Regions from separate parts of the Burkholderia territorii genome, predicted to be linked through region 2. Evidence: predicted binding sites of a transcription regulator. Region 2 holds the regulator's gene; the other holds the start of a gene.
The links. The regulator HrcA, encoded in region 2, represses chaperone genes, less so after heat shock. The targets are predictions, from matches to a motif close to TTAGCACTCNNNNNNNNNGAGTGCTAA.
Positions count from the first base shown of each region.

Region 1: groES (co-chaperone GroES) is a predicted target of HrcA. The motif match lies at 2,752-2,778, and genes of this name have one in related genera.

Region 1 covers NZ_CP013366.1:849,382-854,789, reverse strand. The annotation lists gene WS51_RS14575 (hydroxymethylpyrimidine/phosphomethylpyrimidine kinase) at 1-526, shown strand, start outside; gene groL (chaperonin GroEL) at 698-2,338, opposite strand; gene groES (co-chaperone GroES) at 2,385-2,678, opposite strand; gene WS51_RS14560 (SRPBCC family protein) at 3,052-3,561, opposite strand; gene WS51_RS14555 (LolA family protein) at 3,591-4,223, opposite strand; gene WS51_RS14550 (cupredoxin domain-containing protein) at 4,220-4,624, opposite strand; gene WS51_RS14545 (anti-sigma factor family protein) at 4,661-5,408, opposite strand, start outside.
Region 2 covers NZ_CP013366.1:718,903-724,310, reverse strand. The annotation lists gene WS51_RS14045 (RNA-binding S4 domain-containing protein) at 1-165, opposite strand, end outside; gene hemH (ferrochelatase) at 171-1,235, opposite strand; gene hrcA (heat-inducible transcriptional repressor HrcA) at 1,374-2,396, opposite strand; gene WS51_RS14030 (NAD kinase) at 2,527-3,429, shown strand; gene recN (DNA repair protein RecN) at 3,449-5,098, shown strand; gene glnE (bifunctional [glutamate--ammonia ligase]-adenylyl-L-tyrosine phosphorylase/[glutamate--ammonia-ligase] adenylyltransferase) at 5,226-5,408, opposite strand, start outside.

The DNA.
Region 1 (5,408 bases), 130 kb from region 2:
CGACGAGCACGTGCTTGCCGCCGACGACCTGCGCGAATCGATCGCCGACCTGCTCGCACCGCAGACGACGCTGCTGGTCGCCGACCACGCGACGCTGATCGCACTCGCGCAGCCGGACGGCGATGCCGAAGCGCCGAATCTCGATGCCGCCGTGTCGCACCTGCTGTCGCAGGGCTGCGAGTACATCCTGTCGTCGGAAACGGGCTCGCACCGGCTCGTCAATACGCTGTACGGCGAGGAAGGCCAGCTTCGCGAGGACATGTGGGATCGCTCGCCGCACCGGCTGATGGGCATCACCGACACGCTCGGCGCGGCGATCGCGGCGCTGCTCGCCAATGGCCAGGAACCGCCCGAAGCGGTGCGCGAGGCGCAGGAATACCTGTACCAGGCCGTGCGCGACGCGTTCCGGCCCGGCATGGGCGCATATCTGCCCGACCGGTTCTTCTGGGCACGCAGCAACGACGAGGAAGGCGGGCGTCCGGTGACGGAAAGCAGCAAGGCCTCGCCGCGGATCGCCCGGCACTGACGCGTGCGGGGCGGCCTCGCGCCGCCATTGCGCGCAAACTGCGCTCGCTTCGGGGCGGCATGACCGCCCCTTTTTACGTGCGCATAAAAAAAGACCCGCATCGCTGCGGGTCTTTTTCTTTGGCTGGAACGCGCATCGCTGCGCGCCCCGGACATCATCGACCGAAGTCGATTACATGTCCATGCCCATGCCGCCCATGCCGCCCGGCATGCCGCCCGGCATCGGTGCATCTTCCTTCGGCAGTTCTGCGACAGCTGCGTCCGTCGTCAGCAGCAGGCCTGCAACCGAAGCTGCGTTCTGCAGCGCGGTGCGCGTGACCTTGGTCGGGTCGACGACGCCGGCTTCAACCATGTCGACGTACTCGCCCGTTGCTGCGTTGTAGCCGTAGTTGCCCTTGCCTGCAGCAACTGCCGCCACCACGACGCTTGCTTCTTCGCCGCCGTTCGTGACGATCTGGCGCAGCGGCTCTTCCATTGCGCGCAGCACGATCTTGATGCCGGCGTTCTGGTCGGCGTTCGAGCCGGTCAGTTCGGCGATCGCGGTACGTGCACGGATCAGCGCAACGCCGCCGCCCGGGACGATGCCTTCTTCAACGGCAGCGCGGGTTGCGTGCAGCGCGTCTTCGACGCGTGCCTTCTTTTCCTTCATTTCGACTTCGGTCGCAGCACCGACCTTGATCACTGCAACGCCGCCGGCCAGCTTGGCCACGCGCTCTTGCAGCTTTTCACGGTCGTAGTCCGACGTCGCTTCTTCGATTTGCGTGCGGATTTGCTTGACGCGCGCTTCGATGTTCACGGCTTCGCCTGCGCCGTCGATGATCGTCGTGTTTTCCTTGCCCACTTCGATGCGCTTCGCCTGGCCCAGTTCTGCCAGCGTTGCCTTCTCGAGCGTCAGGCCGGTTTCTTCCGCGATGACTTGACCGCCGGTCAGGATCGCGATGTCTTCCAGCATGGCCTTGCGGCGATCGCCGAAGCCCGGCGCCTTGACCGCAACGGTCTTCAGGATGCCGCGGATGTTGTTGACGACCAGCGTTGCGAGCGCTTCGCCTTCGACGTCTTCAGCGATGATCAGCAGCGGACGGCCAGCCTTCGCGACTTGCTCGAGCACCGGCAGCAGATCGCGGATGTTCGACACCTTCTTGTCGTGCAGCAGCACGAACGGGTTTTCGAGGACGGCGACTTGCTTGTCCGGGTTGTTGATGAAGTACGGCGACAGGTAGCCGCGGTCGAACTGCATGCCTTCGACGACGTCGAGCTCGTCAGCCAGCGACTTGCCGTCTTCGACGGTGATCACGCCTTCCTTGCCGACCTTGTCCATCGCTTCAGCGATGCGATCGCCGATCGACGAGTCGCTGTTCGCCGAGATCGAGCCGACCTGTGCGATTTCCTTGTTCGTCGTGCACGGCTTGCTGATCTTCTTCAGCTCTTCGACAGCCGCTGCGACTGCCTTGTCGATGCCGCGCTTCAGGTCCATCGGGTTCATGCCCGATGCGACGTACTTCATGCCTTCGCGGACGATCGATTGCGCGAGGACGGTAGCCGTCGTCGTGCCGTCGCCTGCGTTGTCGCTGGTCTTGGAAGCAACTTCCTTGACCATTTGCGCGCCCATGTTCTGGAGCTTGTCCTTCAGCTCGATTTCCTTCGCGACCGACACACCGTCCTTGGTGACCGTCGGGCCGCCGAAGCTGCGCTCGAGCACGACGTTGCGGCCCTTCGGACCCAGCGTGACCTTGACTGCGTTGGCGAGAATGTTCACGCCTTCGACCATCTTCGAACGGGCGGAATCGCCGAATACGACGTCTTTAGCTGCCATCTTCTAACTCCTTGAATTCTCGAGAATATGTGCGGACAGTGGACGCTTACTTGGCGTTGACCACGGCCATGATGTCTTCTTCGCGCATGACCAGCAGTTCCTGGCCGTCGACCTTGACGGTCTGACCAGCGTACTTGCCGAACAGCACACGATCGCCGACCTTCACGTCGAGCGCGATCGGCGCGCCCTTGTCGTCGCGCTTGCCCGGGCCGATGGCCAGGACTTCGCCTTGATCCGGCTTCTCAGCTGCCGCGTCGGGAATCACGATGCCCGAGGCGGTCTTGGTTTCCTGATCCAGGCGCTTGACGATCACGCGATCGTGCAAAGGACGAAGGTTCATATTCACTCCTCTCTTGACTGAGATTGAAGAACGCTTAGGGAATCTGCCCGGCAGGTTGCCCGGCAGAGAATTGTTAGCACTCTCGTGCAGCGAGTGCTAATTATATGGACGGGTTTTGACAAATTCAAGAAGGGAAGCCGGAGGTTTTTTTGCGCGGCGACGAACGGCCAAAAGACGTGGGCAAATTGAAAAAATCCATTTAAAACAATTACATAACCATCCAGACCGAAGACTGCGAGCGACCGGGATACGGGATTTCCCGACCCCCGCCCCAATTTGACACGGGTCGAGCGCCGAGTTCCCGCGGTCGTCCGGCATCGCATGAAAACGCCTGCTGGGGCATCCGACCGGCCCAAACGCCCGCCGTGGAACGTCACATGTCCGGACAGCCCGCGACCGGCTGGAACGTCCGGCCGTCCGCCTCGACCGTCGCGCCCAGCAGACGCGCGAGGCCTTTCGCGCCTTCGCGCATCACGACGTCGTGATTCCACGCGAACAGCGGTCGCGCGACCGGCTCCAGCCAGTTCATCCAGCGCTCGCGCGTGCGGATGTGCCAGTCGTAGCGCACGACCGTGCGCGTGCCGTCGCCGGCGAACGACCAGCGGCCGTCGCCTTCGATCGCGCCGCTCGCGCGACCTTCGAGCACATGCGGGCGCTCGACGCGCAGCACGCGCATGTCGAAGGTCAGCCGGTACGGCAACGCGCCTTTCCATGTGTATCGCTGCAGCGCGCCGACGCCGCGTGCGTCGCCGCGCTCGAGCTCGACGGTCCGCACTGCACTCTTCCACCAGTCGGGCCAGCGATCGACCTGGTAGATCGCGTCCCAGACAGCCGCGAGCGGCGCGTCCACGCGCCACGTCGTCGAAAACCGGTATTCCGCCATGCTGCCTCCGGCGCGAATCAGAATCGGAATCAGGGCGCGAAAAAGCGGGCGGGAAACGCGACGTCGATCTCGACGTCGTCGAGCGTCACCGTTTCGAGCGGCGCGTCGTCGTCGTCCGCGAAGCTCACCACCTTCAGCGGAAAGCCGTCCTCGGTGTCCAGCCACAGACGATAGCGATGCACGCCGTCGACCACGTGCGCGGGCGCGCCCGTCACTGACACGCGCAGTGTGGTGTGCCCGCCGATCGTCTCCTGGCCTTCGGTCACGGTCACACCGCCCTGCTGCAGCGCATGCACGTTGCGCAGCAGCACGCCGACGTCCGAGCGGTCGACGCGATGCCCGCTGCGGTCGCGCAGCAGCGGATTGGACGGCGACAGCGTCAGCGCGGGCAGCGCATGCTCGCCGAACGGGCGCAGACGCACCTTGCCGTCGCCGGGGTCGTATGCGAGCACCGCGCCGTGATGCGGCGACACGAAGTCCATTCGGACGAAACCGGGTTTGCAGTACGCGTAGCGGAATTCGGCGTGCTCGCCGCTGCGCGCCGACGAGCGGATCGTCGCGCGGTACGACTGGACCTGGTCGAAATGCGTCTGAGCAATGGTCACGGGATCGGCTGTCATGCTCGCTCCTATCAGGCCGGCGGCCAGCAACGCGGCGATCACGGCGCCGCCTCGACGTCGAGCACACCTTCCATGCCGCGCTCGCGATGGCTGCGCAGGAACAGCAGCCGATGCGTGCAATAGTAGGCGAAGCGGCCGGGGGCGGTCGGCGTGAAGCGAAACGTGCGCGGCGTCGCGCCGAGCTCGGTATGCACCGCGATGCCGGCCTGCGGCGAGTCGATCTCGAAACTGTGCGGCACGACGCCCGATTCGGCCGACACGGTCAGCTCGACCGGCACCTGCGCGCGGACGATCACGTGATTCGGACGAAAGAAATAACTGCCGCCGACGATCGCCACCCGCTGCACGCCGTCGGCGTCGACCGGCACGCGCACCGGCGCATCGCCGTCCGCCCGCGCGGGCCCGGCGCCCGCCACGAGTGCAATCATCACCATCGCCGCCATCGTGTTCATCGTCGACTCCCTGCCGATGTCGCCGCGTCATCCCCTCCACGCGTCGGTCGGCCCGCCAAGCGCGCCGCATGCTTCGATCGCGAGCTCGCGCAGGCGTCGTTCGTCGGCACGTCCCGAGAGCGCAAAACCCATGCCGCGATCGGACCAGAAATACGTGTCGCGGCCGCCGGCCGATATCGCCCGGGGCGCAAAGCGCCGCGCATCGTAGGCGGTCATGTAGAGCGTCACGCGCTCGCCGTCCGCACGCTGGTACATCAGTTGCGCGGCCGGCCCCGCGTCGTCCGCCAACAGCCGGCCGCCCAGCAATGCATAGCCGTATTCGTCGAGCGACGGCGCGCGCACGGGCCGCCCGAGACGCGCGGACAGCCACGCGGCAAGGCGCGCCGGATCGCGCGCGTCGACCTCGACCGGATGCTCCCGGTCGGCCGCGTACACGGCGTACGCGACGGACGCGCGCGCGGCGAAGGCCGGCTCGGCGCCGAACGTCGTCCAGCCCGCGTGCAGCGCCACGCCGATCACGAGCCCGGCCGCCAGCCCCGCGAACGCATACGCGACGCCGCGCCAGCGCGGCGCGCGCCGCTGCACGAACAGCGCCGGCGTGGCGGCCGGCAGCGGGAACAGCGCTTGCAACGCGGCGCGCTGCGCGCCGTAATGCGCGAACCGGTCGGCTTCCCGCGGATCGGACGCCAGCCGTTCGAGCACCTCGCGGCGCTCCTGCCCGGACAGCTCGCCGTCGAGCAGCGCCGACAGCAGTTGCGCCGATGCGTCGGCATTG
Region 2 (5,408 bases):
GACGCGCACGTCCTTCGCCGGCTTGACGGCCGCCCCGCCGATCTTCACGTGGCCCTTGTCGACCGCGTCGGACGCGAGCGAGCGCGTCTTGAAGAAGCGCGCTGCCCACAGCCATTTGTCGATGCGCAGCCTGGCGCCGGGTTCCGTCGAAATCTTGTAGTTCATCGTGTTCAACTCACCGTTTCGGGCTGGGCGGCCTTCACCGGCCAGCCCTGCAGATTCTCGGCGACGATCTCGCCCAGCGCGCCGATCCAGGCCGGCGCGCCGTTCAGGCACGGAATCCGGTGGAAGGCCTGGCCGCCGCCCGCGATGAACTCGTCGCGCACCTCCATCCCGATCTCCTCGATCGTCTCCAGACAATCGGCCGTAAACCCGGGACAGAACACGTCGGCCCGCCGCACGCCGGCCTCCCCGAGCTCGCGCAGCGTCGGCGCCGTGTATGGCTGCAGCCACTCGGCCTTGCCGAAGCGCGACTGGAACGTCACACGGCATTCGAGCGTCGACAGCCCGAGCGCGGCCATCAGCAGCGCGCCCGTTTGCTGGCACTGGTCGTGATAGGGATCGCCCAGGTCGAGCGTGCGTTTCGGCACCCCGTGAAAACTCAGCACGAGCTTGTCGCCGGCCGCGAAGTCGGGCCGGCCGTGCTGCGCCCAGTAATGGCGCACCTGCTCCGCGAGTGCATGGATGTAGGCCGGATGGTCGGCATATTGCCGCACCGTGCGCACCTCCGGCTGGTTGCGCATCCGCGCGAGCGCGGCGAACGCGGCATCGAATGCGGTGGCGGTGGTGGACGCCGAGTATTGCGGATACATCGGCATCAGCAGCACGCGCTCGACGCCCGCCCGCTTGAACTGCGCGAGGGCCTGCGCAATGCCCGGACTGCCGTAGCGCATCGCGTAGTCGACCGTTACCTGGTAGCCGTTCGATGCGAGCAGATGGCGCACGCCTTCGGTCTGCCGCTCGGTGTACACGCGCAGCGGCGAGCCCTCTGGCATCCAGACGGCAGCGTATTTCTTCGCGGACGCGCGGCCGCGCAGCGGCAGGATCAACGTGCGCAGCAGGACCTGCCAGATCGCCTGCGGGATTTCGACGACGCGGGGATCCGACAGGAATTCGGCCAGATAGCGCCGCACCGCGCGCGGCGTCGGGGCGTCGGGCGTGCCGAGATTGATCAGCAGCACGCCGATGCGATGGGAGGCGGCAACACTCGAAGGCGGCTCGAGATCGAAACGCATGGGCAGAAACGTGCTCGGGGCACGCAGTCGGACGGCCCTCAATTATAGCGGGCCGCCTTGCTCGGGTCGGCTGGCCGTTCGGCCGACTGGCGATGCACGCGGCGTCGCGGCACGATGGCGAAACGGTATCGGTTCGGGTTACTGCTGGCTCAGCGTGAGCGACAGCAGCCGCGCGGTGATGTCGACGATCGGGATCACGCGGTTATACGCCATGCGGGTCGGGCCGATCACGCCGAGCGTGCCGACGATCTTGCCGTTCACCTCGTAGGGCGCCGTCACGACGCTCATTTCCTCGATCGGCACCAGCGTCGATTCGCCGCCGATAAATATCTGCACGCCCTGCGCGTGGCTCGACACGTCGAGCAATTGAAGGAGGCCCGTCTTTTGGTCGAATACGTCGAACAACTTGCGCAGCCGCGCCATGTCGGACGACAGATCCGCCACCTCGAGCAGGTTGCGCTCGCCGGAAATGAGCACGGTGTCCTCGGTGTCGGGCACCTCGGTGCTGGCCGTCACGGCCGCGTGCATCAGCGTGGTCATGTCGCCGCGCAGCTGGTCGATCTCGTCGCGCAGGCGGCGGCGCACCTCGTCGAAGGACAGCCCGGCGAAGTGCGCATTGATGTAGTTGGATGCCTCGGTGAGCTGCGACGGCGAATAGTCGCGCGGCGTCGCGAGCATGCGGTTCTGCACGTCGCCCTCGGGCGTGACGATGATCAGCAGGATGCGCTTGTCCGACAGGCGCATGAACTCGATCTGCTTGAATACATGGCTGCGGCGCGGCGTCAGCACGACGCCCGCGAACTGCGACAGGTTGGACAGCACGCTCGCCGCGGCTGCCACCACGCGTTGCTGCGGTTCGCCCGCCTGCAGCGTGTTCTGCACCTGGCGCGCGACGGCCTCGGCGTCGATCGGCGCCTCGACCGTCAGCATCGTATCGACGAACAGCCGATAGCCGCGCGGCGTCGGCACGCGGCCGGCCGACGTATGCGGGCTCGACACGAGGCCGAGCTCCTCCAGGTCGGACATCACGTTGCGGATCGTTGCCGGGCTCAGCTCGAGCCCGGAATAACGGGACAACGTGCGCGAGCCGACCGGCTGACCGTCGGCGATATACCGTTCGATCAGGGTTTTCAGGAGGGTTCGTGCGCGAGGATCTAGCATGGTGGAAAATTTTAGCGCAACCGCGCGAGCACGGCGAGTGGCCGCGACCACTGTCGCACGGGCCGATCGATCCGGCCCTGTCTTCACACAGCCGGTTCTTTTCGTCAACGAGCTATGGTGTAATGCCGGCATGAAAACCGGTAATCAGTTCAATACTGTTGCGCTCGTGGGCCGGAGCAACACGCCCGGCATCGCCGAGCCGCTCGCCACGCTGGCTGGCTGCATCGCGAAGCTGGGCTTCGAGGTCGTGTTCGAAGCCGAAACGGCCCGCGAAATCGGCATCTCCGGCTATCCGGCGCTCACTCCGGCGGAAATCGGTGCGCGCGCGGACGTGGCGGTCGTGCTCGGCGGCGACGGCACGATGCTCGGCATCGGCCGGCAGCTCGCGCCGTACAAGACACCGCTGATCGGGATCAACCACGGGCGGCTCGGCTTCATCACGGACATCGCGGCGGCCGACATGCAGGCGCTCGTGCCGGTGATCCTGTCGGGCAAGTTCGAGCGCGAGGAGCGCTCGCTGCTCGAGGCCCGGATCGTGCGCGACGGTGAGCCGATCTACCACGCACTCGCGTTCAACGATGTCGTCGTGAACCGCAGCGGCTTTTCAGGGATGGTCGAGCTGCGCGCGTCGGTCGACGGCCGGTATATGTACAACCAGCGCTCGGACGGCCTGATCGTCGCCACGCCGACCGGCTCGACCGCATACGCGCTGTCGTCGGCCGGGCCGATCCTGCACCCGCAACTCCAGGGCATCGTGCTCGTGCCGATCGCGCCGCATGCGCTGTCGAACAGGCCGATCGTGCTGCCCGACGATTCGAAGATCGCGATCCAGATCGTCGGCGGCCGTGACGTCAACGTGAACTTCGACATGCAGTCGTTTACCTCGCTGGAGCTGAACGACACGATCGAGGTGCGCCGCTCGAAGCACACGGTGCCGTTCCTGCATCCGGTCGGCTACAGCTATTACGCGACGCTGCGCAAGAAGCTGCACTGGAACGAGCACGCATCGAACGAAGACGACAAGGCGTCCTGACGCACCCGAGCCCGACACCATGCTTCGCCACCTCTCGATCCGCGACTTCGTCATCGTCGCCGCGCTCGATCTCGAATTCGACAGCGGCTTTACCGTCTTTTCCGGCGAAACCGGCGCCGGCAAGTCGATCCTGATCGACGCGCTGGCCCTCGCGCTCGGCGAGCGCGCCGACGCAAGCGTCGTGCGCACCGGCTGCGGCCGCGCCGACATCACCGCCGAATTCACGCCGCACGACCGCGTCGCGCGCTGGCTCGACGAACACGCGTTCGACGCCGAGGACACCGTGATGCTGCGCCGCGTGATCGACGCGAACGGCCGCTCGCGTGCGTTCATCAACGGCACCAGCGCGACGCTCGCGCAATTGCGCGAGCTTGGCGAGATGCTGGTCGACATCCACGGCCAGCACGCGCATCAGCTGTTGATGCGCCCCGATGCGCAGCGCGAACTGTTCGATACGCACGCGGGGCTCGTCGCCGATGCCGCGAACGTCGCACGCGCGTGGCGCGTCTGGCGCGACGCGACGCAGGCGATCGACGCCGCGAAGGCGCACGAACGGGAACTGCAGCTCGAACGCGAGAAGCTCGCATGGCAGCTCGCCGAGCTCGACAAGCTCGCGCCGCAACCGGGCGAATGGGACGAAGTCGGCAGCGAGCACAAGCGCCTGTCGCATTCGGCGAACCTGATCGCCGGCGTGCAGGGTGCGCTCAACGCGCTGTCCGAGGCCGACGACGCGATGCTCCCGCAGCTCGGCGCGATCGTGTCGAAACTGCGCAGCCTGGCCGATTACGACTCCGGGCTCGGCGATGCGCTCGCCTCGCTCGAACCGGCCGAGATCCAGCTGCAGGAAGCCGTCTATTCGCTGTCGCACTATGCGCAGCGCCTCGATCTCGACCCGGCCCGGCTCGCGCAGGTCGAAACGCGCCTCGACGCGCTGCACTCGACCGCCCGCAAGTTCAGGCTGCCGCCCGACACGCTGCACGAGGAGCATGCGGCACGCCGCGCGCAGCTCGCCGCGCTCGACGCAGCGGCCGATCTCGGCGCGCTGGAAGCCGCGCAAGCCAAGGCGTGGGAAGCCTATCTCACCGACGCGAAACGCCTGTCGAAGTCACGCGCGCAGGCCGCGAAGGCGCTCGGCGCGGCCGTCACGGCCGGCATGCAGGAGCTGTCGATGGCGGGCGGCAGCTTCGAAGTCGCGCTCGTGCCGCTCGCCGATGGCGGCCCGCACGGGCTCGAGCAGGTCGAATTCCGGGTCGCCGGACACCCCGGCGTGCCGCTGCGCCCGCTCGCGAAAGTCGCGTCGGGCGGCGAACTCGCACGGATCAGCCTTGCGCTCGCGGTAATCGCGAGTGCCGCGAGCCCGACGCCGACGCTGATTTTCGACGAAGTCGACACGGGCATCGGCGGCGGCGTCGCCGAGGTGGTCGGCCGGCTGCTGCACCAGCTCGGGCGTGACCGCCAGGTACTATGCGTGACGCACCTGCCGCAGGTCGCCGCGCGTGGCGACCATCACTTCCAGGTCGCGAAGGGCGCCGACGAGCGCGGCGGCACCGTCTCATCGGTCGTCGCGCTCGACAAGGCGAGCCGGGTCGAGGAAATCGCCCGGATGCTCGGCGGCCTCGAGATCACCGCGACGACGCGCAAGCACGCGAAGGAAATGCTGGCGGCCTGACGCGGGCACCGGTCGCCGCATGCGACAAGGCCGGCGCCCGCGCCGGCCTTTCCCGACGAACGGCAGCGGCCACCCGACCGCACCCAGCCAGCCCCGACGATTCGAACAGTCGATTCGAACGCCCGCCTCAAACGCCCGTTTCGACCGCCCCGAACACCCGCTCCCAGAGCGCCGTCACGGCCGCTCGCTCGTCGGCCACCAGCGCCGGATCGACGCGAGCCTTTTCCATCCCGTCGAGCCGCAGCTTGTGCTGCAGCTTCCGGTACTTGCGGTACGCGGCTCCGACGCGCTCGGCTTCGTCCTCGCCCAT